Regions from separate parts of the Paenibacillus sp. FSL M7-1046 genome, predicted to be linked through region 4. Evidence: riboswitches for the same ligand, from Rfam matches in the RefSeq annotation. Region 4 holds a riboswitch; each other region holds the start of a gene.
What was found. A riboswitch is a leader RNA that binds a small molecule or an ion and turns the genes downstream of it on or off. The one in region 4 is predicted to bind cyclic di-AMP.
Positions count from the first base shown of each region.

Region 1: linked by a shared signal. The riboswitch ahead of NYE29_RS25855 (APC family permease) and the one ahead of NYE29_RS09895 (3D domain-containing protein) in region 4 are both predicted to bind cyclic di-AMP.
Region 2: linked by a shared signal. The riboswitch ahead of NYE29_RS31585 (KamA family radical SAM protein) and the one ahead of NYE29_RS09895 (3D domain-containing protein) in region 4 are both predicted to bind cyclic di-AMP.
Region 3: linked by a shared signal. The riboswitch ahead of NYE29_RS26555 (hypothetical protein) and the one ahead of NYE29_RS09895 (3D domain-containing protein) in region 4 are both predicted to bind cyclic di-AMP.

Region 1 covers NZ_JBBOXB010000001.1:5,789,365-5,796,703, forward strand. Annotated here, with positions in the region: gene NYE29_RS25845 (DsbA family protein) at 1-637, shown strand, start outside; gene NYE29_RS25850 (disulfide oxidoreductase) at 637-1,068, shown strand; cyclic di-AMP (ydaO/yuaA leader) riboswitch at 1,296-1,455, shown strand; gene NYE29_RS25855 (APC family permease) at 1,581-3,398, shown strand; gene NYE29_RS25860 (iron-hydroxamate ABC transporter substrate-binding protein) at 3,573-4,613, shown strand; gene NYE29_RS25865 (FecCD family ABC transporter permease) at 4,839-5,900, shown strand; gene NYE29_RS25870 (FecCD family ABC transporter permease) at 5,897-6,931, shown strand; gene NYE29_RS25875 (ABC transporter ATP-binding protein) at 7,049-7,339, shown strand, end outside.
Region 2 covers NZ_JBBOXB010000001.1:7,028,370-7,035,708, reverse strand. Annotated here, with positions in the region: gene NYE29_RS31600 (saccharopine dehydrogenase family protein) at 1-633, opposite strand, end outside; gene NYE29_RS31595 (class I SAM-dependent methyltransferase) at 630-1,361, opposite strand; gene NYE29_RS31590 (helix-turn-helix transcriptional regulator) at 1,491-2,564, shown strand; gene NYE29_RS31585 (KamA family radical SAM protein) at 2,619-3,755, opposite strand; cyclic di-AMP (ydaO/yuaA leader) riboswitch at 3,887-4,025, opposite strand; gene NYE29_RS31580 (hypothetical protein) at 4,009-4,278, opposite strand; gene NYE29_RS31575 (HAD family hydrolase) at 4,447-5,127, shown strand; gene NYE29_RS31570 (mannitol-1-phosphate 5-dehydrogenase) at 5,214-6,422, shown strand; gene NYE29_RS31565 (MarR family winged helix-turn-helix transcriptional regulator) at 6,615-7,109, opposite strand.
Region 3 covers NZ_JBBOXB010000001.1:5,955,853-5,963,191, forward strand. Annotated here, with positions in the region: gene NYE29_RS26550 (flotillin family protein) at 1-1,378, opposite strand, end outside; gene NYE29_RS26555 (hypothetical protein) at 1,401-1,919, opposite strand; cyclic di-AMP (ydaO/yuaA leader) riboswitch at 2,105-2,292, opposite strand; gene NYE29_RS26560 (spore germination protein) at 2,611-4,035, shown strand; gene NYE29_RS26565 (GerAB/ArcD/ProY family transporter) at 4,058-5,152, shown strand; gene NYE29_RS26570 (Ger(x)C family spore germination protein) at 5,149-6,288, shown strand; gene NYE29_RS26575 (ABC transporter permease) at 6,334-7,098, opposite strand; gene NYE29_RS26580 (ABC transporter ATP-binding protein) at 7,095-7,339, opposite strand, start outside.
Region 4 covers NZ_JBBOXB010000001.1:2,278,888-2,286,226, reverse strand. Annotated here, with positions in the region: gene NYE29_RS09905 (HD domain-containing protein) at 1-315, shown strand, start outside; gene NYE29_RS09900 (TatD family hydrolase) at 370-1,140, shown strand; cyclic di-AMP (ydaO/yuaA leader) riboswitch at 1,339-1,566, shown strand; gene NYE29_RS09895 (3D domain-containing protein) at 1,857-3,017, shown strand; gene rnmV (ribonuclease M5) at 3,170-3,721, shown strand; gene rsmA (16S rRNA (adenine(1518)-N(6)/adenine(1519)-N(6))-dimethyltransferase RsmA) at 3,718-4,602, shown strand; gene yabG (sporulation peptidase YabG) at 4,705-5,604, shown strand; gene veg (biofilm formation stimulator Veg) at 5,896-6,171, shown strand; gene NYE29_RS09870 (small, acid-soluble spore protein, alpha/beta type) at 6,329-6,505, shown strand; gene ispE (4-(cytidine 5'-diphospho)-2-C-methyl-D-erythritol kinase) at 6,665-7,339, shown strand, end outside.

The DNA of each region.
Region 1 (7,339 bases), 3.5 Mb from region 4:
GAGAATTCTGATCTTCAGCACGGTAGCAGCAGTTATCATTATCTTTGTCGCTCTAATCATGCTGATTCCAAAAGGGAACTCTGACTTTAATTACAGCGAGATGCACAGACTTGGAAAAGAGGATGCTCCAGTCAAAATTGTTGAATTCGGGGATTATAAATGTCCGGCGTGTTCAGACTTTACCGGTACCATCAAACCTCAGCTTGTTGAAAAATACGTAACTCCGGGCAAAGCGGCCTTTTACTTCGTAAATATGGCCTTTATCGGACCGGATTCCGAAACAGCGTCATTAGCAGCTTTATCTGTCTATCATCAGAACAGTGAAGCTTTCTGGACCTATTATGACGCAATCTATGCTAATCAGGGCGATGAGAGCGAAGAGTGGGCGACCGCTGATTACCTGGTAAGCCTGGCGCAGAAAGAGAACCTGCCGATAGATTTTGACCTCTTGCGTAAAGACATTGAGGAACGCACCTATGAAAGTGAACTGCAGAGAGATATGAAGCTGGCCGAAGACAGCAAAGTGACCTCTACTCCTACTGTATTTGTTAATGGAGTCAAGGTAGACAAGGCCTTTGATATTGAAGCCATCGACTCGCAGGTGCAAATCGCCCTTGATTCGGCGGATGCCAAATGATGAAATTCTCTACCTTCTGCAGACGCCACTGCCTGTATCTGGCCTGGTTTGTTTCCGTAATTGCAGTAGCAGGAAGCTTGTATCTTAGTGAAGTGCTGCATTATGAACCCTGCAGGCTATGCTGGTTCCAGCGTATCTTTATGTATCCTCAGCTGATTCTGCTCGGAATTGCCACGTACCGGGGAGATAAACGCATCATTCCTTATGTGCTGCCTTTATGTCTGATAGGCGGGAGCATCTCCCTGTACCATTACGCAGAGCAGAAAATTCCTGCACTCAGTAAAATTTTGCCATGCAAAATTGGTGTACCCTGCAATGAGGATTATTTGAACTTTTTAGGGTTCATTACGGTACCTCTGCTTGCGTTGATTGCTTTTGCTCTAATCGCAATTTTGCTCTGGACCGGGCGCCAAGAAGAGCCAGCAGAATAAGAAAAGGCTAAGCAGAATTTAGAGCAAAAATATTTCCTTAATTTCTGTCACAATTAACATCCAAAACACTCAAAAATCACGGAACGCTGGGATAATGAAAGAGAATGAAAGATCCACTTATCCCCGATCTTGGATTTGAGCTTTTTGGATGTTTTTTCATTCTTTTTTCATTTTTTTCACCGCTTTACTGAAAAGCTATTGTAGACTATTATTAGTCCTTGTGAGAAGTTGAATATGCGCTGAATTTTCCGCAAGGAAAAACGGGGGAACCAAACTTGACGGCAACGTCAATGGGGTGAATCGGAGGCAGGTCAGTATGACCGGAACCGTAGGGCTACCACAGCCCGAATCCGCCAGCTAACCTCGTAAGCAAGGGTGGGATAATGAGCATGCGTAAGCATGCGGATCATTTCCGTATGCTTATTTTTGTGCCTGCATTTATGAAACCTGCCAATGAAAACGGCGCGCGGTATTACCGTTTCAACTCAACAAAGAGAGGAACTGTTACTACAATGGTAAGCAAGGTAAAACGACTATTGATCGGGCGTCCGATGAAGTCGAACGAACTCGATCATGAAAAGTTATCCAAGGTGAAAGCACTGGCTGTTCTGTCTTCCGATGCACTCTCGTCTGTGGCCTACGGAACGGAGCAAATTCTGATTGTACTGGTGGCCGCGGGCTTCACCGCCATCTGGTATTCATTGCCGATTGCATTAGCCGTATTGGGCCTGCTGGCCATCCTTATTTTTTCCTATCGCCAGACCATCTTTGCCTATCCGCAAGGCGGCGGAGCGTATATCGTGGCAAAAAGCAATCTGGGCGTTCCTACCGGCCTCTTGGCTGGCGGCTCTTTATTGGTAGATTACATTCTTACGGTTGCAGTTAGTGCTTCAGCGGGAACGGATGCGATCACATCGGCCTTTCCGAGTCTTCATAATCATACTGTCCTTATTGCAGTCTCCGTCATTCTGATCTTGACGATTATCAATCTCCGCGGGGTGACGGAGTCCGCTTCATTTATTGCCATCCCGGTGTATCTGTTCGTGGTCTCTATCTTTGTACTCATCATTGCCGGGGTGTACAAATATATTACAGGCGGCGCTCATGCCGAAATCCCGGAAATCGGTTCCGCCGTTTCCAATGTCAGCCTGTTCCTATTACTCAAAGCCTTCAGTTCCGGTTGTTCGGCACTGACCGGGGTAGAAGCGGTATCGAATGCCATTCCGAACTTCAAAGCTCCAGCGGAAAAAAACGCCGCCAAAACCTTGATGCTGATGGGAGGCATCCTCGGATTGATGTTCACCGGCATTACGCTGCTGGCATACTGGTATGGTATTACTCCTAATGAGAAATCCACCGTCGTGTCGCAAATTGCCGAATCTACGTTTGGCCGGGGCGGTTTGTACTTTTTCATCCAAGGGATAACGGCTGTCATCTTGTTCCTGGCGGCGAATACAGCTTACTCGGCGTTTCCGCTGCTCGCGTTCATGTTCGCCAAAGATAAATATTTGCCTCATGCCTTCATGGTCCGGGGAGACCGTCTGGGCTTCTCTAATGGTATTATCTTTCTCGGAGTATTATCGGCTGTGCTTGTAGCTGCTTTCCACGGAAATACAGAAGGGCTGATTCCGCTGTATGCAGTCGGGGTATTTATCCCTTTTACGCTGTCGCAGCTTGGCATGATGGTGCACTGGTTCAAAACGAAGCCGAAAGGCTGGCAGAATAAATTTGTAGTCAATACAATCGGTATGCTGACTACCCTGACGATTACGCTTATCTTTATCATTACCAAGTTTTCCAGCGTGTGGATGGCCTTCATCTTCCTGCCGGTTGTCATGTTCGTATTCCACCGCATTCACCGTCATTATATGAATATAGCTGATCAGCTTCGCATATGTCCTGCTACGGATAAACCGTTGATTAAAGGAAGTACCGTTGTTGTTCCTGTTGCGGGTGTGACACGCGCTGTGCTGCATTCGATCAGTTATGCGAAGTCGTTAACAGATAATGTGGTGGCAGTCTACGTTGGTTTTGATGAAGAGGAAATTCACAAGATGGAGCAGAAATGGGAGGAATGGAACCCGGGTGTACGCCTGATCGTGCTTCGTTCCCGTTACCGCAGCATTATCCGCCCACTGGTGAAATTTATCGATACCGTAGAGTGGAAGACCGCTACTACAGATCATATTACCGTATTGATTCCACAGTTCATTACCAAACATTGGTGGCAGGCGATCCTGCATAATCAGACCAGCCTGTTCATTCGTTCTTATCTAATGAATCAAAAAGATATAGTTGTAGCAACAGTGCCCTATCATTTGCACAAATAGGCAGATAAATATGGTTAGCAGAGGTTGTTTCCGTAGCTTGCGGAGGCAACCTTTTTTTATAGAACGAATAATTTTGTTGACAGAGATAATGAGAATCAATATCATTTAAAAAGTAAGGCGAAGGCCTCGGACACCTTTGACCATTAATGCTTGTAAATACAGGAGGGGTATTTAATGTTTTCGAACAATAAGAGATCAGGCAGCATGAAGCTGGCATTGATCGGATGTATGGCTATGACTTTGTTCTTGTCCGCTTGCGGCAATGGCAATAATGAGAATGCTGCAAATTCTGGAGCGGAAGCTACCGCTGCACCTGCACCTACGGCTACGGCTACTGCTGAAGCAACGGCAGCGCCAACGGAAACAACTGCGCCGGCTACAGAGAAAACGGTGACAGACGCCATGGGACATGAAGTCACGGTACCGGCTAATCCGCAGCGCGTACTTGCTTCTTATATGGAAGACTACCTGGTAACACTGGGCGTTACCCCGGTAGCGCAGTGGTCCGTGACAAACGGAACCCAGGAATATCTGATTGCTGATCTTAAAGATGTGCCAACCATCAGCTATGATCTTCCGCTGGAGGCTGTGACCAGCTTTGCCCCGGATTTCCACATTGTGCAGTCTGAGTCTAGTGTGCAGAACGGTCTGTATGACCAGTTGAACAAAATTGCACCTACTTATGTCCTTGGTGACAAGATTAGCAAAGACTGGCGCAAATCGCTGCTCAAAATCGGTGAGCTCCTGAACAAGAGCACTGAAGCTGAACAAGCCATTGCGGATTACGATCAAAAAGCAGCAGATGCAAAAGCCAAAATCAGCAGCTCCATTGGTGATGATTCGGTCGCCATTCTGTGGCTGGTGTCGAAGAACTTCTTTATAGTAGATGAAACACGCAGCAGTGGTGCTGTATTGTACGGGGATCTGGGTTTGAAGCAACCAAACCTGGTTACAGAAATCCCTGCGGCATCCAGAGCAACCTGGAATCCGATCACGCTGGAGAAATTGGCTGAACTGACCGCAGATCATATCTTCCTGGTGAACAGTGACAAGACCGAAGCCTCTGACATTCTTAACGGAGCAATCTGGAAGGGTATCCCTGCGGTTAAGGCTGGAAATGTTCATGAACTTAGCGAGGCAAGCAGCTGGCTGTACAGCGGAGCCATTGCCAACTCCAAAACCATTGATGATGTCTTGAGTTTTCTCGTGAAATAATCAGCCTTAACTGTGTGTAGAGAGAACTCTTCAGCGGTGGAGGGATGTGCAGGTTCTTGTATCTTGAGATACAAAGACCTGCACCTTTTTTTAGGACATTGACTTAATCGTTCACAGTGAAAGTGCGAGCTGTGAAAGCTTGTACATAATTCAGATATTTGCGATAATGAGAATGATAGTTGTTCTCATTACAACATTGAACTCATCCTATTAAGGGGAAGACTTATGGTGTCATCCACACGTTCTATAGCTAACAATACAAATCCGTCAGGAGATCAACCGCTGAAGACAAGGCCGGTTGCTGCGGTAGTTATTTTGATTTTCGGCCTTGCCGCTGTCGTCTTTGGTCTGGCACTTTCCGTTTCGGTGGGTGCCGCGGATATTAGACTGGTGACGGTATGGGAGGCAGTCTTCCGGTTTAATCCGGATCTGCAGCAGCATCAGATTATTCGGGAACTGCGGATTCCCCGTGCTTTGGCGGGAGCGCTGGTTGGTACTTGTTTCGCCGTCGCAGGAGCAATTATGCAGGGCATGACCCGCAATCCGCTGGCAGATTCCGGCTTGCTGGGTCTGAATGCCGGTGCCGGCGCAGGATTGGCGTTAGCTTTTGCTTTTGCGTCATCTGCTTCTTTTCTCTACATCATGCTGTACTGCTTCATCGGCGCTGCAGCGGCGGCCATTCTTGTGTTCGGGATTGGCTCGCTCTCCCATAGCGGCTTAACCCCGCTGCGTCTGACCCTTGCCGGCGCCGCTGTAAGTGCTATGCTGCTGGCGGTAAGCCAGGGAATCGCGATTCTGTTTCATCTGTCCCAGGATATTGCCTTCTGGATGGCAGGCGGGATCGGCGGGACGAATTGGACACAGCTTCGTATTTTGTTTCCCTGGATTGCGGCAGCTCTGATAGGATCTCTGCTGATCTCCCGATCCATTACACTCCTTAGTCTCGGACGCGATGTAGCGGCGGGGCTTGGACAGCGGACCAGGCTAGTGCAAACAGCCGGGATTATTATTGTAGTGATTCTCGCCGGCTCCGCGGTTTCGACGGTTGGACCGATTGCTTTTGTGGGGCTGATTATCCCCCATATTACCCGTTATCTGGTTGGTGTCGATTACCGCTGGATTATTCCCTGCTCTGCAGTACTCGGCAGCTTACTAATTGTATTTGCTGATATTGCGGCTAGAATGATTAACGCGCCTTATGAAACACCGCTAGGCGCTTTAATCGCAGTGATCGGCGTGCCGTTCTTTATTTACTTGGCGAGTAAACGGAAGGGGGAGCTGTCATGAGCAAAGCTCTGCGCTCACCCACCGGGAAACAACGCCGTACCCGGGAAGCAGCTATATTGACTTCACTTGCGGTTCTTATCGTGGTCATCTTTATTGTCAGTATGAACACCGGGTTAATGCGATTATCACCGCTGGATGTTTTACACACAGTCCTTGGAGAGGGAACGCAGCAGCAAAAGCTGATTCTTTTTGATTTCCGGCTACCGCGCATAGTGATCTCGCTGCTTGTCGGCGCAGGGTTTGCGGTTTCCGGCTGCATTCTGCAAAGCTTATCGCGCAATGCGCTGGCAGAGCCTTCTACACTGGGGATTAATGCCGGTGCCGGGTTTGCGGTGATTATCTTTATCTCATTTGTTCCGGCAACCTCGGCAGCTCCAATCTTTGTTCTTCCGCTGCTGGCGCTGGCCGGAGCAAGTCTTACAGCTGCACTTATTTATTTCCTGTCTTTCCGGCGTGAGGATGGCCTCTCGCCGACAAGAATGATACTTATCGGGATCGCTGTAGGTGCAGGCATCTATGCTTTCCAATTGATCCTGTCGTTAAGGCTGGATCCGCAGAATTATCAGTTTGTGGCGATCTGGATGGCAGGTAAAATCTGGGGCGGCGACTGGAGATTTGTGCTTGCGCTGACACCTTGGATAGCTATTTTGCTGCCATTTGCGTTCTACAAAGCCCGGGTGCTGAATGTACTTAACCTCGGGGACCAAACATCGGCCGGGCTGGGCATGCCGGTGGAGAAGGAACGCATTCTGCTGCTGGCCGCCGCAGTCGCGCTGTCCGGCTCCTGTGTCGCCGTAAGCGGCGGCATAGGCTTTGTGGGGCTGATTGCGCCCCATCTCGCCCGCAGGCTCGTTGGACCGAAGCATCAGGTGCTGCTGCCTGCCTGTGCCTTAATCGGCGCGCTGCTGCTGCTTACTGCGGATACTATCGGCCGCTGGATTCTGCAGCCGGCTGAAATACCGACAGGTATTGTAGTTGCGCTGATCGGCGCTCCCTATTTCCTATATTTACTGGCCAAATCAAAGGCCTGATTAACTAAAGGAGCAAAATGCTCCATAAAACTAAGCGAATGCTTACGAAGTCAGTTTTATTGCGTCGTTAATCTTAAAGGAGCGCATGCTCCATAAAACTTTCAAGGAGTGAAGATCATGTCGGAACGTTTGAATACAGAACAGCTGAGTATTGGTTATGCGGAGGCTACGATTGTTAAAGGGTTGAACCTGTCTCTCCCAACAGGGAAGATCACAGCGCTGGTAGGAGCGAACGGCTCCGGGAAATCCACGATTCTCAAGACGATGGCGCGGATTATGAAACCTAAGAGCGGCAATGTCATGCTCGACGGCAAATCAATTCATACCCTATCTACTAAAGAAGTGGCTCGCCAACTGGCCATCCTGCCGCAAAACCCGACGGCTCCGGACGGACTGACTGTATCCGAA
Region 2 (7,339 bases), 4.7 Mb from region 4:
AAGGTAGGTCTTGCGCGTTCCCGGCGTACCTCCGAAATTCACCTGCTTACGTTCCGTGAAGCTTCTTGCGGCAACCTTGCGTCCTTGCTCCACACGCTCAAAGGCAGAGCCGAGACTATCAACCGTCCATTCCAGGGCAGCTTGGCCGTGGCTGTCACCCAGACCCAGCATGATGGAGATATCGATGCGCTCACGTGTATCCAGTTCATTCACCGCTTTGAGGGATAGCAGATTGGTTAACCCGGGAGCAAGCCCCACGCTTAGAACAGCCGTGCCCTTGAGCCCGGCCACTGTGTCTCCCAGGCTCTGAAGCAGCCGGAAGTATTCCCCATTTGCCGACACATCGACATAATGGGTTCCGCTGCGCAGGCAAGCCTCCGCAAACGCGGTATCCTGCTGATCCAGGCACATGACCACCAGCTTGGTCCGCTTCAGCAGTTCTCCATCTACCGCTTCTCCCACACTAAGCCGCAGCGGCTTCACTTTGCCGTCTGTCGTCCTGCAGAATTGTTCCGCACGTTCCAGGCTTCGTCCCGCCGCATATACCACTCCAGGATGCTGTTCTCCCAGAAGCCGGCATATTTCTGCGCCGACATGGCCATACCCGCCGACAACCACTATATCTGTTTTCATTTCGCAACCTCTTTTCCTTGCTTCACAGCGAACCAGCCATCAATCAGATAGGAGCTGAAAAAGCGGGTGACACCGGAGAACCCGCTGCTTGCGAGCAACGCCAGAAGTTCATGTTCCGGAAGGGGGAAGGAGGTTTCACCGATGGAATGCTCGAACCATTCGCATTCCTGCCCGGAAATCCCGCCAGCCAGCATGTGGTTTTTCCATGCTTTTAGCGGCAAGGACCCGGGGATAGAACGGACGTCCCCGCTTAAGGTTGCCACAACGAGTATCGCCCCCTCCTGAAGCCGGCTATGGATTTCTTCCAGCATCCGCTGCTTCTGTCCGGTTTCCTTGACAAAGTGAAGCACTAGCATGCATGTGGCAGCGTCAAACAGCTTGTTCTTATCAAGTTCATCAACCGTGCTCTGCTGGAGAGTAATTTCAGCGGCCAGCTCCGTGCGCTGCATCCGCTGCCGGGCAAGCTCAAGCATTGCCGTTGACAGATCAATGCCAGTGAGCCGCCAGTGCTCATGCTGTGCGCCGAGGGTTATCAATTCTTGTCCGCCTCCGGCCCCGACAATCAGCAGGTCTGCCGGAGTTTCACCGCCGAGGTGTGCACTCAGCAATTGCTCCATGATGTCATATAGCAGAGGATACCCCGGTATTTTGGCAGCGATTGTTGTCTCGTAATGCTGAACATCGGGATGCTCCCAGTCTCTGGCATGATGTAAATGTTTCTCTTGCATGATATCTGCTCCTGTCTCTATAGCTTGAATGTGAGTTCTCCTGATATATAATAAGAATTATTACTAATTATCAGGATTAAACACGGAATAGGCTATCCCACATATGTGGGATTTGGAAAGGACATCAGGATGAGCGAGGTTCTAAAAGGCTTGAGGATGCTGGAAATCAACCGGCAGGAGATGAGAATGACATCTCCGCAATACAGGGAGGCGGTAATCTCCAAGCTGCGGCAGTACATTCCGTTTACCGCTGCCTGCTGCACTACCGTGGACCCGCATACGCTGCTGTCCACCGGGGCGATCACAGAGCAGGGTCTTGAGGAGCTGCACCCGCAGCTGTTTGAATATGAATATCTGCATGAGGATTATATGAAATATGAGCAGTTGGCTGCTGCGGCAGTGCCGGTCGCCTGTTTAAGTGGCGTAACGGAAGGGCAGCCCGGGCGGAGTGAACGTTACCGCAACGTACTCCAGCCTGCGGGCCTGGGAGACGAGCTCCGGGCTGCGCTGGTTGAAGGCGGTGGCTGCTGGGGGTTCTTAACCTTGTTCCGGTCACAGCACGAACCTCCTTTTCAGGAGCGGGAGTGTGCGGTGATATCATCTGTTGTTCCGCTGATTGCCGGCGCACTCCGCAGCTATGCCTCCGAGCCCCCTCTGGGACGGATGGATAGCGCACCGGAGGACAGTGGAATCATGATTCTGACGGACCAGCTGCTTCCGGTCAGCGCGAATAGTGCGGCTCAATATTGGATGAACCGTCTGCAACAGCTGGAACGTTTGGATCACGGAGTTCTTCCCCGGCCGGTCAACGCCGTATGCCTGCGGGCACTTGGCGAGAATACGGAACCAGGAGGGTTGCCTTCCAAGGCGAAATTATGCCTGCGTGTCGAGGATGGGGCATACTTGACAGTTACGGCCAGCAGGCTTGAAGGAAGCGGCGGGAAGACGGAGCTGGCCGTTGCCTTTGTCTATGCCAAGTCCTCGGAGATCTTCCGGCTGCTGGCCGATGCCTGCCAGCTGACCGCCAGGGAGAAGCAGCTGGCCGAGATGCTGTCCCGGGGATTATCTACCAAGGAGCTGGCGGAGTCGCTGCATATTTCTGCGTACACCGTACAGGATCACCTGAAATCGATCTTCTCCAAGACCGGCGTATCCAGCCGGAGAGCACTCATCAGCAAGCTGTTCTCACAGGGGATGGAATAGCCGGTAAGCACGCTAAACAGTCCCGATGCTGATACAAGGGGACTGTGCTGGCTTTTATAGGAGCTGCGGGATCTGGGAAGTGTAAGCAGGATGGGTCCAGTGCTTCTCGCTGCCGGGAAGATCATCGAACCATTCTGCATCCGGTGGACATTCCAGGATCATAAATTTGCCGTACTCCTGCGCTCTGGACTGATGGTATTTCAGATAGGCCATGCCGTCTTCAATCGCCAGTATCTCGATTTTGCCGGAGGAGTGGCTCATGGATAGACGGACTCTTTTACCCAGACCTGAGGTTCTGGCCTTGGCTTCCTCAACAATGTTGTAGACACGCTCCAGCGGCAGAACGAACTCGCGGTTGCCGGCAATGGGCCGGTTCACGAAGAAATAATAGGGAGTGACTCCGGCCCAGGACAGCCGGTCGAGCAGTTCTCCGAGTACCGCCGGATCATCGTTGATGCCTTTCAGCACCGGCGTTTGATTAACCACGATTGCCCCGGCATTATGAAGTGCTCTGAATGCTTGTTTGGCTTCGGGCGTAATTTCCCGGGGATGATTAATATGCGCCATGACGTAAATGCGTTTGTCCTCCGATGAATAGGTACGGATTAGTTCCAGCAGTTCTTCGTCCTGATAAATGCGCATGGGATTAAATACGGGGATTTTGGAGCCCAGCCGGATAATCTTCACATGGTCAATGGATCTCAGACTTTCGATGATGAAGCGCAGCTTGGAGGTAGAGAGAATCAGGCTGTCTCCGCCGGTAAGCAGCACATTATTGATCTCAGGATGATTCCTGATGTATTCCAAGCCCGGAGCCACATCGGTTTGTGCTTCCTTCACATCATTGCGGAACAGGCGCTTGCGGAAGCAGTAGCGGCAGTAAGCTCCACACACCTCGGAGACAATCAGAAGGGCTGTTGTTCTGTATTTGTGCTGACATCCCGGCACTACATAATTCATTCCCTCATCGGATGCATCCCAGCAGCCGTACTCCGCAAGTTCACCTTCACTTGGAATGACGAGCCTGCGGATCGGATCACCCGGGTCGTCCCAGTCGATCAGCGACAGATAATAGTCATTGACCCGAAAGGCGAATTTGCCGGTGATCTCCTTCAGCTTTTCTTTCTCCGTTTCAGACAGCATGGCAACCTTGCTGATATCCGTTATGTACCTTATCTTTTGCACTTGCATCTCTCCTTGGTCTCATAGTGTGAGAAGTAAGGGAGCCTTGAGGTCGATAGCCAAACTGCTGCCAGCAGGGTCATGTGAATACAAAAAAGAGACCCTTAGCAAGGGTCTCTGGTTATGAATATACCTAAAAAAGCAGACCCATCCACTACTGACGAGGTTAGCTGACGGACTCGGGTAAGATGGTACCCTACATTCTGTGAATGATTCGCCCCAAAAGACTGGTTCCCCCGCTTTCCTGCCCAAAGGCTGGAAATTAAGCGTAGATAAAGTATAACCCGGAAAGTTTTGAAAAGTCAAAGCAAAACTTGCCAGCGGCAAGGCATACGGGACCAAGCCCAATCAGCAGAGTAGAAATTTTTTTTGTTGAGGGGTTGCCGGTCTTCTTGAAATGCATCATACGCAGAGTCCCGGCCGCAAGACATAGAAACACGAAATCCTTTGCACAGAAAGGTTTTTTTGGTGCAAACAGGAGCGACCGGGAAAGCGTTTTTTTAGGTTTGTCCCCGGTTTCGTTTTTGTGCAATTGTAACCGTACTCATGTGATGGAAGATAAGCTGCCCCGGTTGACGCGGGCAGAAAACCTTTGTTATGGTTTTTACAGACAGACGCCAGCCGGAAGCATTTTTGGAGGCGAATTGCACGCTTTTGTGTGAGCTTAGCTTACCGGACTACTGCGAGGGAGATGGTTGATTTGATCAAAGGGATTATATTTGATTTTGACGGAACGATTATCGACACGGAAACAGCTTGGTACACCGCTTTTAGCGAAGCCTATGGAGAGCATGGGGTAGACCTGTCGCTGGAACAGTATTCTACTTGCATAGGCACCAGCCTTAACAGTTTTAATCCCTACGAATATTTGATGACTGACCTTAAGCTGCCTATCGACCGGATGGCATTCAGAATAGCGGTCCAGCAGAGGCACAGCAAGCTGATGGAGCTGGAACAGATGCGGCCGGGAATTCAGCAATATCTGGATGCTGCCAAGGACGCCGGACTGCGGATTGGCCTTGCTTCCAGCTCCTCTATGGACTGGGTGGAACGGCATTTGGAGCTGCTGGGCATACGCGATTATTTCGAGAGCATCCGCACCTCCGATCATGTGGAGAAGGTGAAGCCTGATCCGGAGTTGTATAACCAGGTCATGTCCTCTCTTGACATTAAACCACATGAGGCAGTCGCTATTGAGGATTCGCCAAACGGCGCAAGAGCTGCAGCTGCTGCTGGAATGTTCTGTGTGGTGATCCCGAATGCCATTACCCGCTTTCTTGAATTTGATATGCCGCATCACCAGACCGAAAGCCTGAGTCTTTTGGACTTCGATCACGTAGTTTCCCGGAGTTGCTTCGAAATCTCTGGTGTGCAGGTATAAAACACTACAGTGTACTAATTTCTGCGTATAACAACTATAATTTGTGAAATTATAAAGAGTTGAAATTACTTAAGGGGGACACCGATTTGAGAGCCGTACATTTTGGAGCGGGCAATATTGGCCGGGGATTTATCGGTCCAGTGCTGTCAGACTCCGGTTATGAGGTTTGTTTTGTCGGAAGAAATAGGCTGAAAATCGCTCAGCTGCAGGAACGGGGGCGCTATCCTGTTACCCTTGCCAATGATGAGCGGGACCGCTTTATTGTGGAGAATGTAACCGCCCTTCATCTGAAGGACCAGGAACAGGTGGCCCAAGCTGTAGCAGAGGCTGAGATCGTGACGACAGCGGTCGGGCTAACAGCGCTGAAGGACATTGCCGGAGCCATCGCGCAGGGTATTGAGAACAGGCTAAACAGCAACGCCTATCCGAAGCCGCTTCATATTATTGCCTGCGAGAATGGCGTAGGGAGCAGCCAAAAGCTTAAAAATCTGGTCTACCGCCATTTAAAGCAGCCTTTAAAGGGGCGTGCAGACCGCTGTGTCGCCTTCCCCGATGTTATGGTGGATCGCATCGTTCCAGTACAGACGCATAAAGATCCGCTGGAAATCGTAGTGGAGCCGTTCAGTGAATGGGTCATTCCCCGCAGCGAATTAATCGCTGATTATACGGAAATCAAAGGCGTCCATTATGTAGACTCCCTCGATTCCTATCTTGAACGGAAGCTGTTTACGGTGAATACCGGGCATTGCAGCGCAGCGTATTTTGGTTACCTGGAGGGCTGCTCCAGCATTCAGGAGGCGATGTCCGACCCCGGAATTAAGGACCGTGTCCGCGGAGTGCTGCAGGAGACCGGCGCGTTGCTGGTCCATTTATACGGTTTTGATCCTGCGGCGCACGACAGATATATCCATAAGATCATGGACCGGTTCATCAACCCGAACTTCAACGATAAAATATCGCGCGTAGCCCGTTCCCCGCTTCGCAAGCTTTCACCAAACGACCGGCTGCTGCGGCCTGCTATGCTTGCCCATGAGCTTGGTCTAGAGACCTCGTATCTGGTGTCGGCCATTACTTCCGCACTTCTCTATGGCGACCCTAATGATCAGGAAGCTGTGCTTCTCCAGGAAGAAATTCGGACTGCCGGTTTAAGCGCAGTGCTTGCCTCCCGGTTAGGGGTTCCGGCCGAACATCCGCTTCACGGCGAAATCCTCAAGGCATACCGGAGAGCCTGCTTGAGACATCCTCATCTGGCCAGCAGCGGCTTTGAATCCATGGTTCAAATTCTACGCGGCTAAGCTGTCCAAAAATTCGCATATCAACGGCAGACCGAGTCATAATGCTTATGCCGGCCTGCCGTTTTAATAAGCAAAGATGGCTTTTGCAGCAATCCCGCATGTGAAAAGAGGACGATATCCCGGGCCATTCGACCGCTGGATATCGTCCTTTTGAAGACGGCAAAGCCGTTTCCGCTTGTGGCAGCAGAGGATTCAGGAAGAGGGCTTGCTGAGTGTAGCAGAGCTAAGCTGATAAATCTGGTCTTCCAGAACCGTACTTGCCTTGCCCAAAAATTGTGTGATGAGTTCAAGCTCTTCTGCCGTATACGAGGAAGCAAGGTTCAGCATTTCTGAGTGAAGCTTGAGGTAGGTGCTGCTTACCTCTTCCTTATTCTCATACAACGGGACAATAATCACTTTGCGGCGGTCATTGGGATCATTTTGCCTGCGGACATATCCGCTTTTTTCAAGCCGGTCAATTAATGCAGTAACGCTGCCTGTGGTCAGCCCGGTCAGTTTGGACAGTTCCCCGGCCGTAATCGGACCTTTCTCACGCAGAATGTCTACGGATAAAAAATCATTATTGTATAACCCGAGGGAAGCGGCTACGTTTTGCTGATAGATTACCGTTCGGGTTCCCAGTCCACGCATGAGTAGGGTGAGTTGTTCCTGCAGCTCCGTAGGTTGATCTTGTTCATGACTTGACATAAGACAACCCTCCTTCTGGAATGTTAATATCTCGATGGGCTAGATATTACAATCTTAAAATATTTGATGGCACGTAATAAATTAATTTTATTCTATCGAAACCGTTGATATTTTGCAAAATAAGTTCAAAATAGTGTGGACCACAGTGATTGGAACAACAGTCCGGTCGCGGAGCATTCGCACCAAGTACTCATGTCTATCCTGTTCACCAAACGAGGGGTGTCCCAAGC
Region 3 (7,339 bases), 3.7 Mb from region 4:
TCACGTTCATACCGGTAAGCGACTGCGTCAATTCAGGAATCTGGGCCATGATTTTGGCGATATCGCCGGTAATTTTGTTCACGCCGGAGGATGCTCCATCCTGGGAAATCACTGTAATCTTATCGACCTTGGCCAGCGGGGAAGCGATTTTGTCAGCCAGCTCTGGCAGAACCTTCAAGAATTCCACTATAAGTGCGGCTTGCGTGAACTGTTTGTACGCTTCAGCTTTCTTCTCCAGTGCCCCCGCTTCCGCCGCTCCGGCCAGTTGAACAATTTCTGCGTTGGCTTTCCCCTTCGCCAGCTCTGCTTCCGCTGTTGCCAGCCCCCGTTTGGTCATTGTGGCCGCCTCTGCTTCCGCCTCAAGAATTTTCCGCTGCTTGGCTGCTTCCGCTCTCATGATCGTAGCCTGGTTCTCCGCCTCAGCAGGCTTAATCACCGTTGCCTCCAGCTCCTTCTGTTTCAGCTCAACTTCGATTTCCCGGACGGTCCGGTTGGCCTCCGCTTCCATCTGCGTGATCTTGACCTGTTCGGTAACCAGCGACTGCTTGATTTTGTTCTGCTGCAACTCGTACGCAAGATCCGCTTGTGCTTTTTTCACTTCAGTCTCCAGTTTAAAGTCCGCCTGCTTAATGTTCAAATCCTTCTCGAACAGAGATTCCTTGGCGCGGGCGGCGGTTCCCGCTTCAATGGTGGCCTGATGCGCATTGGCTTTGGCAATGGAGGATTCTTTCTCTGCTTCGGCTTGCTTGATCTGAATGTCGCGTTCCGCTTCCGCCTTGGCGATGCTGGCATCGCGGCGGATGCGCTCAATTTCCGGAACTCCCATGTTGTCGATATACCCTTTGTCGTCAGTAATTTTCTTAATGGTGAAGCTGACCACCTCAAGCCCCATCTTGTCGAGGTCTTCCGAGCAGGTTTCCCGCATCTTGCTGTTGATTTCGTCAGGTGTCTTTAGAATGGATTCCACCGTTAATTGTCCGATCAAGCCGCGCAGATGGCCTTCCACCGAATGCAGGATAATCGTCTCGCGGTCTTCTTCCGGCCTGTCGATAAACTGCTCACTGGCAGTCAGAATAGCGGTAGGATCGCTTTTAATCTTAATTTGGGCAACCGCCTCTAGGTTGAGCTTGATGCCCTGCCGGGAGAACATCGCCTGCGCCGGGATGACATCGAAGCTCATCAGCATCATGGAGATGGTCTTATTGTTTTGGAAGCCGGGAATGACGAACGTCCCGCCACCCTGAACCACTCTTTTTCCGCCGAGGCCGAATACAATCATCGCCTGATTGGGCGGTACCTTTTTATAAGCGTTCACGATACTGAACAAAGCCAGCAGGATAACAACAACAATTGCCGAGATTAAATAAAGAATAACCATTCGGTTCGACACTCCCCGTTATTTATAATTGTTCGTTTTCCCTCTCGAAGAGGGTGACTACCGCCATTCCTTTATCCACCTTCAAAATAATCACCCTGTCACCCTTGACGAGCTGCTGGCCGGTTTCTGCCCGCACACCAATAGAACGCATCGTTCCATGCAGCACATATTTCATTTCTCCAACTGCTCCATCCACAGCTGAAATACTGATGTACCCGAGTTGTCCCGCCTGCTCATAATCCATTTTATTCATGCTACTGTCATACCGAGTCATCACCCGGGCCAACACCGCATACATCAGACAGCCCAGCAGCAAGGCAAGCACGGTGCAGATCAGCACCACTGCTAGCATATTCATTCCGCTGAACCGGGTAAGCACATAACCACTGCCGCCCCAAACCGTGACAAACACCATCAGAGGGAGTATGGGCATAAAGCCCGGACCACCAGCTTCGCCACCTCCCACATGAAGATGACCGGCCAGGCCATGCCCATGAAATCCGCCGCTGAGGAGAAGCAGCAATCCAACCCAGAAGCACACGATAAATACAGTAACGATAACAATCCCCCCTTGAAAGCAATTTAGATAGTGCCCAATGACTCTTATTATCGTTGTTATAGGATTTCTAAACACTTATACAGATCATCTTTCCTTTCTGCATGCGCAGCAAAAAGACCACAGAAGCGTCAGGGCTCTCCGTGGTCGGTTAATCGATCATGGCGCTCATCCTCTCTCTTCGAGGCTTACGGGGTTAGCTGACGGATTCGGGCAGCGAGATTGCCCTACCTTGTAAGAAGCGGCTTTTCAGCACGCAGCAAGGATTCACCCCAAGTGAGCGGCAGCTATCTGAGCAAAAGCCGCATTCACCATTGGTTCCCCCGTTCCCATTATCGGAATTCAGCCATTTGAGAACAGTTAAAATATATTCGGTTGTTGATTTGAATCTTACGCCTGTGACCATTTAATGTAAAACGTTGCGGATGGCAAAAGAAGCTTAAAATGCCACCACTTCACGAATGAAGGCGCATTCTTTGGTGTTGCTCTTAAGCGGTCGATGATTTGCTCATTTTTGCTCCGCTTCATGTCCTAGGAAAACAAAACAGAAACGTATGCTGCTCAACATCATCTGCCGTACTCATCTGTATCACACATTAAAGTTCCTGTCAGGAATATTCTGCAAATCATTCGGGAACGTTAAAAGCAAAATTAATCGAAAGTTGAGCGCCTTATTATGACTAACCAAACTCAGACCTCATTTCCTTCTGTAAATCAAAATTCCGATTACATCGAAGCCGCACTGTTCCATACAAGTGACCTCAAAAAAAGAAGCTTATCCTTTCAGGGAAAGGAAGGAATGGTCTTTTATCTGGACTCTCTCACTGATACGGAATTGATTGAACGAAACGTGATTGTTCCTTTTAGCCGTAATCAGGACAAAGACCTCTCTGAGCTTTTCACGACCCTTAGTTTCAATTTGGAAACACAACTAAACCAAGGCATTCAGGGACTTCTTGAAGGAAGCTGTCTTTATTTTTTAGAAGGAATGTCTGAATTTTATGTCCTCTTCACTCCTGCCAAATACGAACGAAGCATTAGCGAGCCTGAGAATGAAGGGGTTATTCGGGGAGCTCATAACGGTTTTATTGAACAAATGAAGGTTAACTTATACCTGATCCGGAAACAAATAGCATCCCCAAACCTTATTGTCCGCTACTTCACACTTGGGAAATTCGCCCCCAAACAGGTAGGCTTAGTATATATGGAGAACATCGCCAACCCAGAATTGATAAAAATTGTAGAATCAAGAATAAAGAAGATTTCGATCGATTGGGTAATCTCCACTGGCTTTATTCAGGAATTAACGGAGGATAACTCCTTCTCCATATTTCCACAACTAATAAATACGGAGCGTCCGGACCATACCTCATCCTATTTACTGGACGGATATGTCGCCATACTGCTGGATGGGGACCCTACAGCTCTGATTTTGCCGGCGAGCTTTTTCAGCTTTTATCAGACACCGGATGACTATAACAATCGATGGATGATCGCTTCTTTTGTCCGGTTTATCCGTCTGATCGGCTTTGTAACAGCATTTCAGTTGCCTGCGCTCTACATTGCCACCGTTTCTTTCCACTCCAATGTCCTTCCCTTGCAATTGTTCTTTTCGATTCAAGGTTTATTGACCCGGGTCCCTTTTCCTCCGCTAATTGAAGCGATGCTGCTTGAACTTATATTCGAATTGCTGCGGGAAGCAGGACTTCGTCTGCCCAGCCGTGTAGGTCAAACTATTGGGATTGTTGGGGGGTTGGTTATCGGGGATGCAATTGTTAAGGCAGGATTGGTTTCTTATTCGATGATCATTGTTGTAGCGTTGACTGCCATTGCATCTTTTCTTATCCCTTCCAACGAAATGAGCTCTGCTATCCGGTTTATGCGGTTTCCATTGATGATTGCTGCCTCATTATTCGGATATATTGGGATATCATTTGGGTTAACACTCATTTTCATACATTTATGCAAGCTAGAATCTTTTGGGCAACCCTACCTTAGACCCTTAAGTCCGTTAAATTTTCAAGGCCTGAAAGATACCTTCGTACGCTTTCCAATTTGGTCCATCCGAAAGAGTACAAGCAACCCAAAAACGGATAAATGATATACTTACAGGAGTTGATACGGTGGCTCAAAAAGAAAAAATGATAACGAGGGGACAACTCTTCCTTTTTATTATTCAAGCCCAAATTGGTGTTGGTATTCTGTCTCTTCCTAACAAACTTAACGAAACTGCCAAAGGTGGAGGTGGACTTTCTGTTTTAGTTGCAGGGGTTATTACCCAGCTTGTCATCATTCTTCTGTGGGTCCTGCTGAAGAAATTCCCCGGACTTAACCTATTCGGGATTTGCATAAAACTTGCAGGCCCGATTATTGGCAGTCTATTGATTATTCTGTACATCGGTTACTTTATTCTGCTGGGCTCCAATATTATGCTTAGTGCCGTTGAGGTGCTCCGGAGATGGATGCTGCAAACTACGCCAAGATGGGCTGTACTAGCTCTTTTTTCTATCATGACTATCTACCTCGCAAGAGAAAAGCTGACAGTATTGGCAAGATTCTATACGCTGGCTTCCGTGCTTTTTATTCCACTATTTTTATTTATCATCTATGGATTAACTCAAGCCCATCTGGATAATATGTTACCACTATTGGAAAAAGGCTTATGGAATATCGTAAAAGGAGCAAAGGAAACAACCATATCTATGTATGGTTTCGAATTAATGCTGATCATCTATCCGCTGTCTGAAGGTACAGATAAACAAAAATTGATATCGGTCAGTCTCTCCAACTTGTTTGTGACCCTGTTCTATTTCTTCGTGGTTTCTACCTGTCTGATGTTCTTTAACTCCGAGCAAATTAAAATGATTCCCGAACCGGTCATTTACTTAATGAAATCTCTAAGCTTTTTCATTGTAGACCGTGCAGATATCTTGTTTTTGCCGATCTGGACCATAACCCTTGTATGTTCTATCGTAAGCTATTGCTATGCAGCGTCCATTGGGCTCAGTGTTTTATTTAGACGAAAAAGCCATCGGAAATTCACTCCGTTTGTGAAGATCATTACATTTATGATCGCGCTTGCGCCAGTAACTTCTGTTGGTATTCATCTACTGGATACAGCCTCTACATATGCTGCCTATCTCTTTATTGGTGGGCTCCCGCTGGTAATGTTAATCATTTCTCTATTTGTAAAGAGAAAAGGAAGTGGCCTTGCGTGAGATGGCGCGTGAAATTAGGAACGGTTGCCCTGTCGGTACTGCTTATTCTTTTCCCCCTCAGCCTCACCGGATGCTGGGACCGGGAATATTTGAAAGACTTGCATCTGGCCTACAGTGTGGGGTTTGATCTAAGTGAAAATGGAATGATAAAAGAAACTGTGGAATTAATCATTCCACCTGATATTGAGCAAAAAGCCACTACGAACGAAATTCATACGAGTTATGGACATAACCTACGTAGTGCCAGCAATGAGATGCGTAATCGAGTGAGGGGAAACATAAGATTTCTTAAAAATGGTTTTCAATTACTCGGAAAGTCAGTGGCAGAGCAAGGCCTGTATTCTAAATTGGATGTGAACTTCAGGGACCCAACCAACCCGACATCCAACGTTAGGGTAATTATTGCGGAAGGAAATGCCTCTGACATTCTTGAACAAAAAATGGTTGGGGAATTAAAGATTGGCGATTTCGTTACACAAAAGATTGAAAGTCTTGAGGAAATGAGTGTATTCCCAAAAGAAACGTTAGATACCGTGTTCCGATTCCTGAAGGATCCTGGGCAGGACTTTGCACTTCCCTATATAGCTATAGAAGGCAATGAGATTATTACGAAAGGATTGGCCCTTTTTAATGATCAGTATTATAGTGGGATGCTGAACCCGGATCAGTCAATATTACTAGTCCTACTGAAGGGCCAAAAGGGGAAAAATGCGCGATTCACAAAGAAAATTGTTCTGGACTATCCGGATAATATACAAGAGTACATTACCATTAATGTAGGTTTAAAAAAAGTGAAACGGAAATTCAAGGTATCGGTTTCTGCCGACGAAAGTGTTGTTGTCAATTTGGAGTTAAAACTTCAAGCCATCGTAGAAGAGTTTCCCGGAGAGCATTCGCTAAAAGAGAAAGATCTTCAAAAAATAAATCAAGCGCTTTCGGAAATTCTCACAAAGGAAGCCGAATCGGTTGTGGAAGAAGTCCAAAAGGCTAACTGTGATATCTTTGGTGTGGGGAGAAAGCTTATTGCTTATCATCACAATGTCTGGAAGGAGAAAAATTGGTCTGAGGATTATCGCAAAGTGCAATTCCACCCTAAAGTGGAGGTTAAAATTGTAGATACCGGGATACTTGAGTAGAGATGTTCCCAACCTTCTAAGGTGAATATCCGCTAAGCTCATGAGCTAATATTTGCCGGCCCCCGGCAGCTGCAGACGTAGTCCGGCAGTGAAGAACAGCCGGTAAATAAGTACGCTAAGCAGTATGCTCGTAATGGCAGCAGATGATGTGAAAGAGAAGACGATGAGTATCTGATATCGCACGGCTATGACCGGATTGGCTCCAGCAATAATCATCCCGGTCATCATCCCGGGCAGTTGTACAAGCCCTACAGTCTTCATGCCGTCAATCGTAGGAATCATACTGAATTTCACTGCCCTGGCTCTGACGGTCTGCATTGCCTGCTGAGCGGTTGCACCCAGGGACAGCAGTGTTTCAATTTCCCCTTTATTCTGTTGAACCTCATGCTTAAACTGGTTAATGAATAGGCCGGAGACGACCATAGCACTTCCGATTGTCATTCCACTGATCGGAATAATATATTGCGGTGTAGCATCAATAATATTCAATCCGAGCAGTATTCCCATCATCATCAGCTCCGAGGCGGAAATAGCCACCGCAATCCTCCATACCAGCCCCGGCAGCCCTTTGCCTCGCTTGGCGGCATTAAATGAAGCAACACCAATCATAAAAAAAATGATTAAAATGACAAAGGCCATATGCTCCGCCTGAAAAATAAACTGCAGCACATAGCCTACAGCCAGTAGCTGAACGGCAGAACGGATCGTGCCTATGGCTATGTCCTTTTCCAACCCAAGCTTCTGCCAGATGGAGATCAGCATCGTTCCGATGACAAACAGCAGTGTAAAGCTAAGCGCGGTCAAGCTCATGAGTGCACTCCCCCTTCCGTACTCTGGATATATTTCCGGGCCAGTTCCGCTACCGGTTCCTTAAATAAGCAATCACTGCTATGATCCTGCAGGCTACCTTGACTCAAAATCCATGTTCTGCTGCTGATTCTGCGGGCCTGTTCCAGATCATGCGTTACCCATACGAAGGAGGTTCCTTCCTCCTGATGCCAATTTAGCAGCAGTGCTTCAACCTTCTGGGAGCTGTTCATATCCAGTGAAG
Region 4 (7,339 bases):
CTTGATTCCGAGACGATTGACGAAATACGCCGCAGCTTTGCCGTGGCAGGGCTAGATGCCGATTATGATCTGGAAATTGATTTTCCGACAGATTTGCCCTATGATGTGTTTCGTCCGGGACAAGGCTTTGACAGCAAGCAAATCCTGCTGCTTGACCGCCATGACAAACTGAGGGAGATCTCTGAAGTTTCAGATATCGTACGCTCCATCAGCGGAATTCACCGCGGCCGGTATCACCTGTATTTTCCACAGGATAAGCTGCAGAAAGCCCTTCCAATGCTGCCTTCTTCAATCGCAGAAATCTTTGCAAAGTAATCCAAAAATACTTGGAATTCATCATAGAAATTATGACAGAAAAGAGGATGTAACATGCAATTGTTCGACACGCACACCCATCTGGATGCTCCACAATTCGACGAGGACCGCGAAAAGGTAATCGCCAATGCGCTCGAGGCAGGAGTTACCAAAATGATTAATATTGGCTTTAACAGGGAAACAATCCCAACAACCATGAAGCTTGCTGAAACCTATGATTATATTTATGCAGCCGTCGGCTGGCATCCGCAGGATGCCATTGATATGAGGGACGGGGATCTCGAGTGGATCGCCTCACTGTGCAGTCATAAAAAAGTAGTCGCCATCGGAGAAATTGGGTTGGATTACTATTGGGATACCTCTCCCAAAGAGGTACAGCATGAAGTGTTCCGCAAACAAATCGGACTAGCCCGTGAGCTGAAAATGCCGATTTGTATTCATAACCGTGATGCTCATGAGGATGTGGTGCGGATTCTCCGTGAAGAGAAGGCTGATGAAATAGGCGGGGTGATGCACTCCTTCTCCGGCAGCTGGGAAATAGCCAAAATGTGCCTGGATTTAGGCTTTCACCTGTCCTTCGGCGGACCGATTACATTCAAGAATGCCAGAGTGCCAAAAGAGGTGCTGGCCCAGACTCCGCTGGACCGGCTGCTGATTGAAACGGACTCGCCTTATTTGACACCGCACCCTTTCCGGGGCAAGCGAAATGAGAGCGCACATGTGAGATTAGTAGCAGAGGCTGCCGCGGAAATAAAAGGGATTGATTTACAGAAATTGGCGGAAATTACGTATGCGAACGCACTGGAACGATTTGGGATTGTCTGAAATCGGGAGTAAAAGCGGTGAAAAATGAAGTATAGCCGATATATTAAACTTTTTTAATTTAAAAACGGCTGAATATTACAATATTTTAATCATTTTTTTGCGTAAACGTGGTTGAATCGTCCTTTACAACATGCATCAAAACAGGATATCATCTTTTCAGTGCAGTGAGCTGTTGTTACTGTGACAGTCACTGAATCATGGATCGTCTCGCTGAGTCTCCGTATGGAGAACGGGGGAACCAATAATGCCTGCCGCATGTCCGTACATAGAGTACAACACAGAAATGCCGCAGAATTTATTTGATTTCTTCACGTGGTCTTTGGGGTGAATTTGAGGGCAACCGCCGTGAGCGGGTGACCTAAGATAGGGCGTCTCTCTTATGCCCGAACCCGACAGCTAACCCCGTAAGCGCAAGTAAGAGAGGAAACCTCGTGCATAAACATTCCCGCGTATTCTGACATCCGGAGAAGCCACGAAAGAGTCCTCTGTGAACTCTTTTTTGGGCTTTTTTTGTTTTGAATAATGCGAATGTTCCCAGCATACTGTTGTATAACAGGTATCTGGAGTAATTATGCCGGGCAGGCGATCCATGAGCAGGAAACGCTGAAGCAATGCGGGCGTATCCTGTTGCAATCTCAAACCTAGTTTCGTCAGCAATCATACAGTCACCTTGATATACAACTTGACGACGGGGCTATGTAAGGAGGATGGAGAGAGTGGGCGTATTCCAACCAGAAGTATCCCATGATTCGCAATCATCCAGCAGGTCTTTCGCATTACGGTGGAAGCAAGTGAATCCTCGCTTACTTTCGCTTGCAGGTGCGGTATCAATCGTTATCGCGCTGCTCATTCTGCTGTACGTACACGGTCAGAGCAAGAAAGAGATATTTTTAGTAATAGACGGGAAAGCACAGACGCTGGAAACGCGCGAAGCGCTGCTCAGTGATGTGCTGGCTAAGGAACAAATTTCGCTGCAGCCGCATGATGAATTATCTATTGGCCTTAGTGATGAGATACAGGACGGCGACCGTGTCGTGATCAATCGTGCGCAGAAGTTTAGTCTCACTGCGGATGGAGCAACAAAAACGCTGTACACCACCGAAGACACTATCGGTGACGCCATTAGCAAACTGGGTTTAAGCCTGAAAAGCAATGACAAGATATATCCTTCGCTTGACACCACAGTATCGGCCGGCATGGGAATTAAAATTGTCCGCATCAACAAGCAGATTGTAGAGCGGAAGCAAAATTTGCCATTCCAGGTCATTAAGACCTCAGATCCTTCCCTGAACAAGGGAACCGTAAAAGTGGCACAGTTAGGCGCACCAGGCGTCATGGTCCAGCATATCGAGAAGGTCTACCAAGATGGAGAACTGGTCTCTATGCGCATGATTGGCAAGGAAGTACAGACGGTTACCAAACATAAAATTGTTTATGTTGGTACGAAGCCCCTGCCAAAGCCCGTTGTAGCTGCTGTGACAACTTCCAAAAAAAGTACAGCATCCAAAACAACCAAAGTTTCCGCAAAAAGCAGTAACGTCGTGCACAAGGCAGGCGTAGATTTCCAATACAAGAAGATGATCAAAAATGTGTCGATGACAGCCTATTCTTCGGAAGAGCCAGGCATTGGGACCCGCACGGCTTCTGGCACACGCGTAACAGAAGGCCGGACAATAGCTGTGGACCCGAATGTAATTCCTATCGGCTGGTGGGTGTACATTGAGGGATTAGGGTTTCGCCGAGCAGAGGATACCGGCGGTGCCATCAAAGGCAACAAGTTGGATGTTTATTACGATTCACTGAGCCATGCCCGTAATTTCGGCCGCAAGTCCCGGACCATTTATGTGATCGGTCCAGTGAAGCCGGAGCTGAATTAACGAGGTCTGTTTTTGCAAATTAACGGTTTATAAGCTATAGTGAGGGTAGCACTGACAGAACGGGCTGCCGCTCATCACTTATACATTCTTTAGCCAAAAAGAAGGGGAGCGAATCCTCTTCTTTTTGTGTTTTACAGGAAGGAGCAACGTGTATGATTAAGGAATTAATTGTGGTGGAAGGCAAGAGTGATACGGTTGCCGTCAAGCGGGCGGTGGAGGCCGATACGATAGAGACTGGCGGTTCAGCGGTAGACCGCAAGGTTATCGCCAAGATAGCCCTGGCAATGGAACGCAGAGGCGTGATCATCCTTACGGATCCCGATCATGCCGGCGAACGCATCCGCAAGATTGTCTCCTCCAAGGTGCCAGGCTGCAAGCATGCATTCATCCCGGAGAAGGATGCTACACGCAAAGGGGATATCGGTGTTGAGAATGCATCACCGGAAGCGATCCGTCATGCGCTGCAGCATGTACATACCTCCTTTGAAGGGGCCCCTGCCCTAATTGGGCTGGAGGATCTTATGGCGGCGGGCATGCTGGTGCATCCGCGAGCGGCTGAGCGCAGGATGGCGCTGGGCAACGTGCTTGGCATCGGGTATTGCAACGGCAAACAGCTATACAAGCGGCTGGCTATGTTTGGCATCACGCGGGAAGAATTCTCCGGAGCTCTCGCACAAATTGATCAGGGAGGCATTACTTCATGAGTGGCAATAACAAGATCTCATCGCCAGTACGGACCAAAGAAATTATTCAGCGCTACGGTTTTTCGTTCAAAAAAAGTCTGGGACAGAACTTTCTGATCGACCAGAATATCCTTGATAAAATAGTGGACGCAGCAGAATTAACCGACTCTTCGGGCGCCCTGGAGATTGGTCCGGGTATCGGGGCGCTTACTGAACGGCTGGCCATGGCTGCGGGTGCGGTGACTGCTGTAGAGATCGACCGCAGACTAATTCCGATTCTCCGGGATGTATTGTCTCCGTACCCGCATGTCAAAATCCGCAATGATGATGTGCTGAAGGTAAACCTGCAGGAACTCTTCACAGAGGATTTTGCAACCGTCGACAAAGTAAGTGTGGTTGCCAACCTGCCGTATTATGTGACAACCCCTATACTGATGAAACTGCTGGAGGAGAAACTTCCGCTGGATAATATCGTGGTAATGATCCAGAAGGAGGTTGCTGAGCGTATGGCGGCCTCTCCGGGCGGCAAAGAATATGGAAGCCTCAGCATAGCCGTGCAATACTACAGTGAGCCTGAGCTGGTCTGTATTGTGCCGCGTACGGTCTTCATCCCGCAGCCAAATGTGGAATCTGCTGTAATCCGGCTGAAGGTCAGAGAACGTCCGCCGGTTGATGTGGCTGATGAGAAGCATTTCTTTGAGGTGGTCCAGGCTTCCTTCACCCAGCGGCGCAAGACAATTGCAAACAATCTCAAGGCCCGCTTCTTCCCGGGAGAAGGCCGTGAGCGCCTGGAGGCGCTGCTGGCTGAGGCTGGCATAGAGCCAACCCGCCGCGGGGAGACGCTGAGTATTGCGGAGTACGCCCGGCTTAGCGCTGTGCTGCTGGCGGCAGGAATCGCCTAGAGTATGCAGCGTGAAACATCGCGCTTTATCTTGTGAAAATGCGGCTGTTTAAGAACCAACCATGACCTTTGCCCATACGATGGGGGTAGAGGTGGTGTTGTCATGAATTTAGGAGACTTGGTCGTTCGCAAATCTTATGGTGGAGATGTAACTTTCCGGGTGGAGAACATCGTGCAGAGTGGAGCCGTAATCAAAGGCACAGAATTCCGCCTGTTGGCGGATGCTCCCCTGGACGACTTGGTTCAAGTGCCGCCTACCCGTATTACAGAACGGGGACAGCAGGCACAGATCAAAGCGAAGGAATCATTGACAAGGTTGCGTAAGGACCGTCAGGAACAGAGCCAGCGCAGCGGAGAGACTGTTGCGGGAGGCTGGCCGCAATCCCCCAAGGAGGCGGCTTATTTCGAGGTGCCGGGCAAAGTGCTGCATTTGGACGGCGATGCGCTTTATTTGAACAAAAGTCTTAGCTTGTATGAACAGCTGCGGATTCCCGCGGAAGGACATCATGTTCATGAGTCCAAAATGGCGGAGACGTTATACCGGCTTCTGCCCCGTGTGCGTCCGGATATCGTAGTTATTACTGGCCACGACGGGGTGCTGAAACAGCCGCATACTTATGATCTCTACAGTCTCAGCAGCTACAAAAATTCGCAGAACTTCGTGGCAGCTATTGGGGTTGCAAGGGAGTATGAACGGAATTTTGATGCCCTGACCATTGTGGCGGGAGCCTGCCAGTCGCATTTTGAGGCACTGCTGGGGGCAGGGGCCAATTTTGCCAGTTCGCCGGGGAGAATCCTGATTCATGCGCTGGATCCGGTCTATATAGCGGCCAAAGCCTCTTTTACCTCGATCCGTGACACAGTGAGTCTAGGCGATGTATTGAATCATACCATCAGCGGCAACCAGGGAATGGGCGGGATAGAGACACGCGGCAGCTTCCGGATCGGAATGCCTCGCCTGCAGAATCTTTCCGCGCTGAAAGTTACCCCGTCGGCGATATAGTATCGTGGCCCCGGAAAGGCCGTACGCAATAAATTTCCAGAATGGCAGGAATAAAAAAAGGAAAGGATAAGCATAACGCTTTTCTTTTCCTTTTTTTGTTGTGGAAGCCGGACAAGCGGGTGACAGCCTCCGGTATATTATTACCGATAACAAGGCGCCTCGGTCGGCACTCTTTCGTTCCAAAAAAATTCCGTTGACAACTATTTTGGCATCATCTATAATTATTTATTTGCTTTGACAATGTTTGTGAAAAGTTGTATAATGGACAAGGAAAGAGGTGGTCGTCAGGTAATGGCTAATAACGCGCTGTTGGAAATTAAACGCAGTCTCGAAGCTCACGTCGGTCATAAGATCACGTTGCGTGCAAACGGTGGACGTCGTAAGACCGTTGAACGCACCGGTGTCCTGGAAGAAACGTACCCTTCTGTATTTATTGTCAAACTGGATCAGGAGCAGCAAACCTTCAAGCGTGTCTCCTATAGCTATGCCGATATTCTTACGGAGTCTGTGGAGATCACAGTTTGCGAAGACGATGGGCAAATGCGGATTATGTATATTAAGGCTTAAGTGTTACGGACAGTCTCCTATGGGGGCTGTTTTTTGTTTTTTGAATATAACAACGGTGTGGACGGTTTCTTCGCGGGTTGAATGATCATTGCCCCGGTACAGCATACTAAAGGAGCAATAAGCTTATCATCTACTACCCTAAGGAGGAATTCCGCTAATGAGCCGCAGAAAACGAGGCATGATGTCGGAGGAACTGAAGACGGAATTGGCCAAGGAGCTTGGATTCTACGAAACGGTAGAGCGGGACGGCTGGGGTGGAATCCGGGCCCAGGATGCAGGGAATATGGTGAAAAGGGCCATTCAGCTTGCCGAGCAGGCTGCCCGGAAGTCTTAACCGCTTTTGTGCGGAAAAACGGTCATAAAAAAGGGGAGCCGTCCTTGCGGCGGTCCCCTTTTCGGCCTGTCCAAACTTTTGATAATGGACTTCGTTACAAGTTTCTCATATAATATGTTAAGTTGTTTTTACGGGAAAAGCTGAAGGTGGGTGAACGCCTTGAAAATGTATGAGAAAGCGCCGGCCAAGATCAATTTGATGCTGGATGTGCTCCACAAGCGGCCTGACGGATTTCACGAAGTGGAAATGATTATGACCATGGTGGATCTGGCGGACCGTTTGGAGCTATCAGAGATGAAGAGAGACTCGATTATTATATCAAGCCAGGCGGGATATATTCCGCTCGACGAGAAGAACCTTGCCTTTCAGGCGGCGAGGCTTATTAAAGACCGTTATAACGTGAAGAGCGGTGTACATATCCATCTGGACAAAAGAATTCCGGTCGCTGCCGGCCTTGCCGGCGGCAGCAGCGATGCCGCAGCTACGCTGCGCGGCCTGAACAGGCTCTGGCGCCTCGGTATCCCGGCGCAGGAGCTGCAGGAACTGGGCGCCGAGCTGGGCTCGGACGTGCCGTTCTGCGTCACAGGAGGCACTGCCCTGGCAACGGGCAGAGGCGAGCGGCTGACTCCGATCGAGAATCCGCCGCAGTGCTGGGTCGTCTTGGCGAAGCCGCCGATTAATGTATCGACGGCTGAGGTGTACGGACGCGTACGAGCGAATGACATTGCGGTGCATCCGTCGGCAACGCGGATGCAGGAGGCCATTGCAGCGGGCGACTTCAACGCAGTCTGTGCGGGGCTAGGCAACGTGCTGGAGGATGTGACGCTAAAGCTC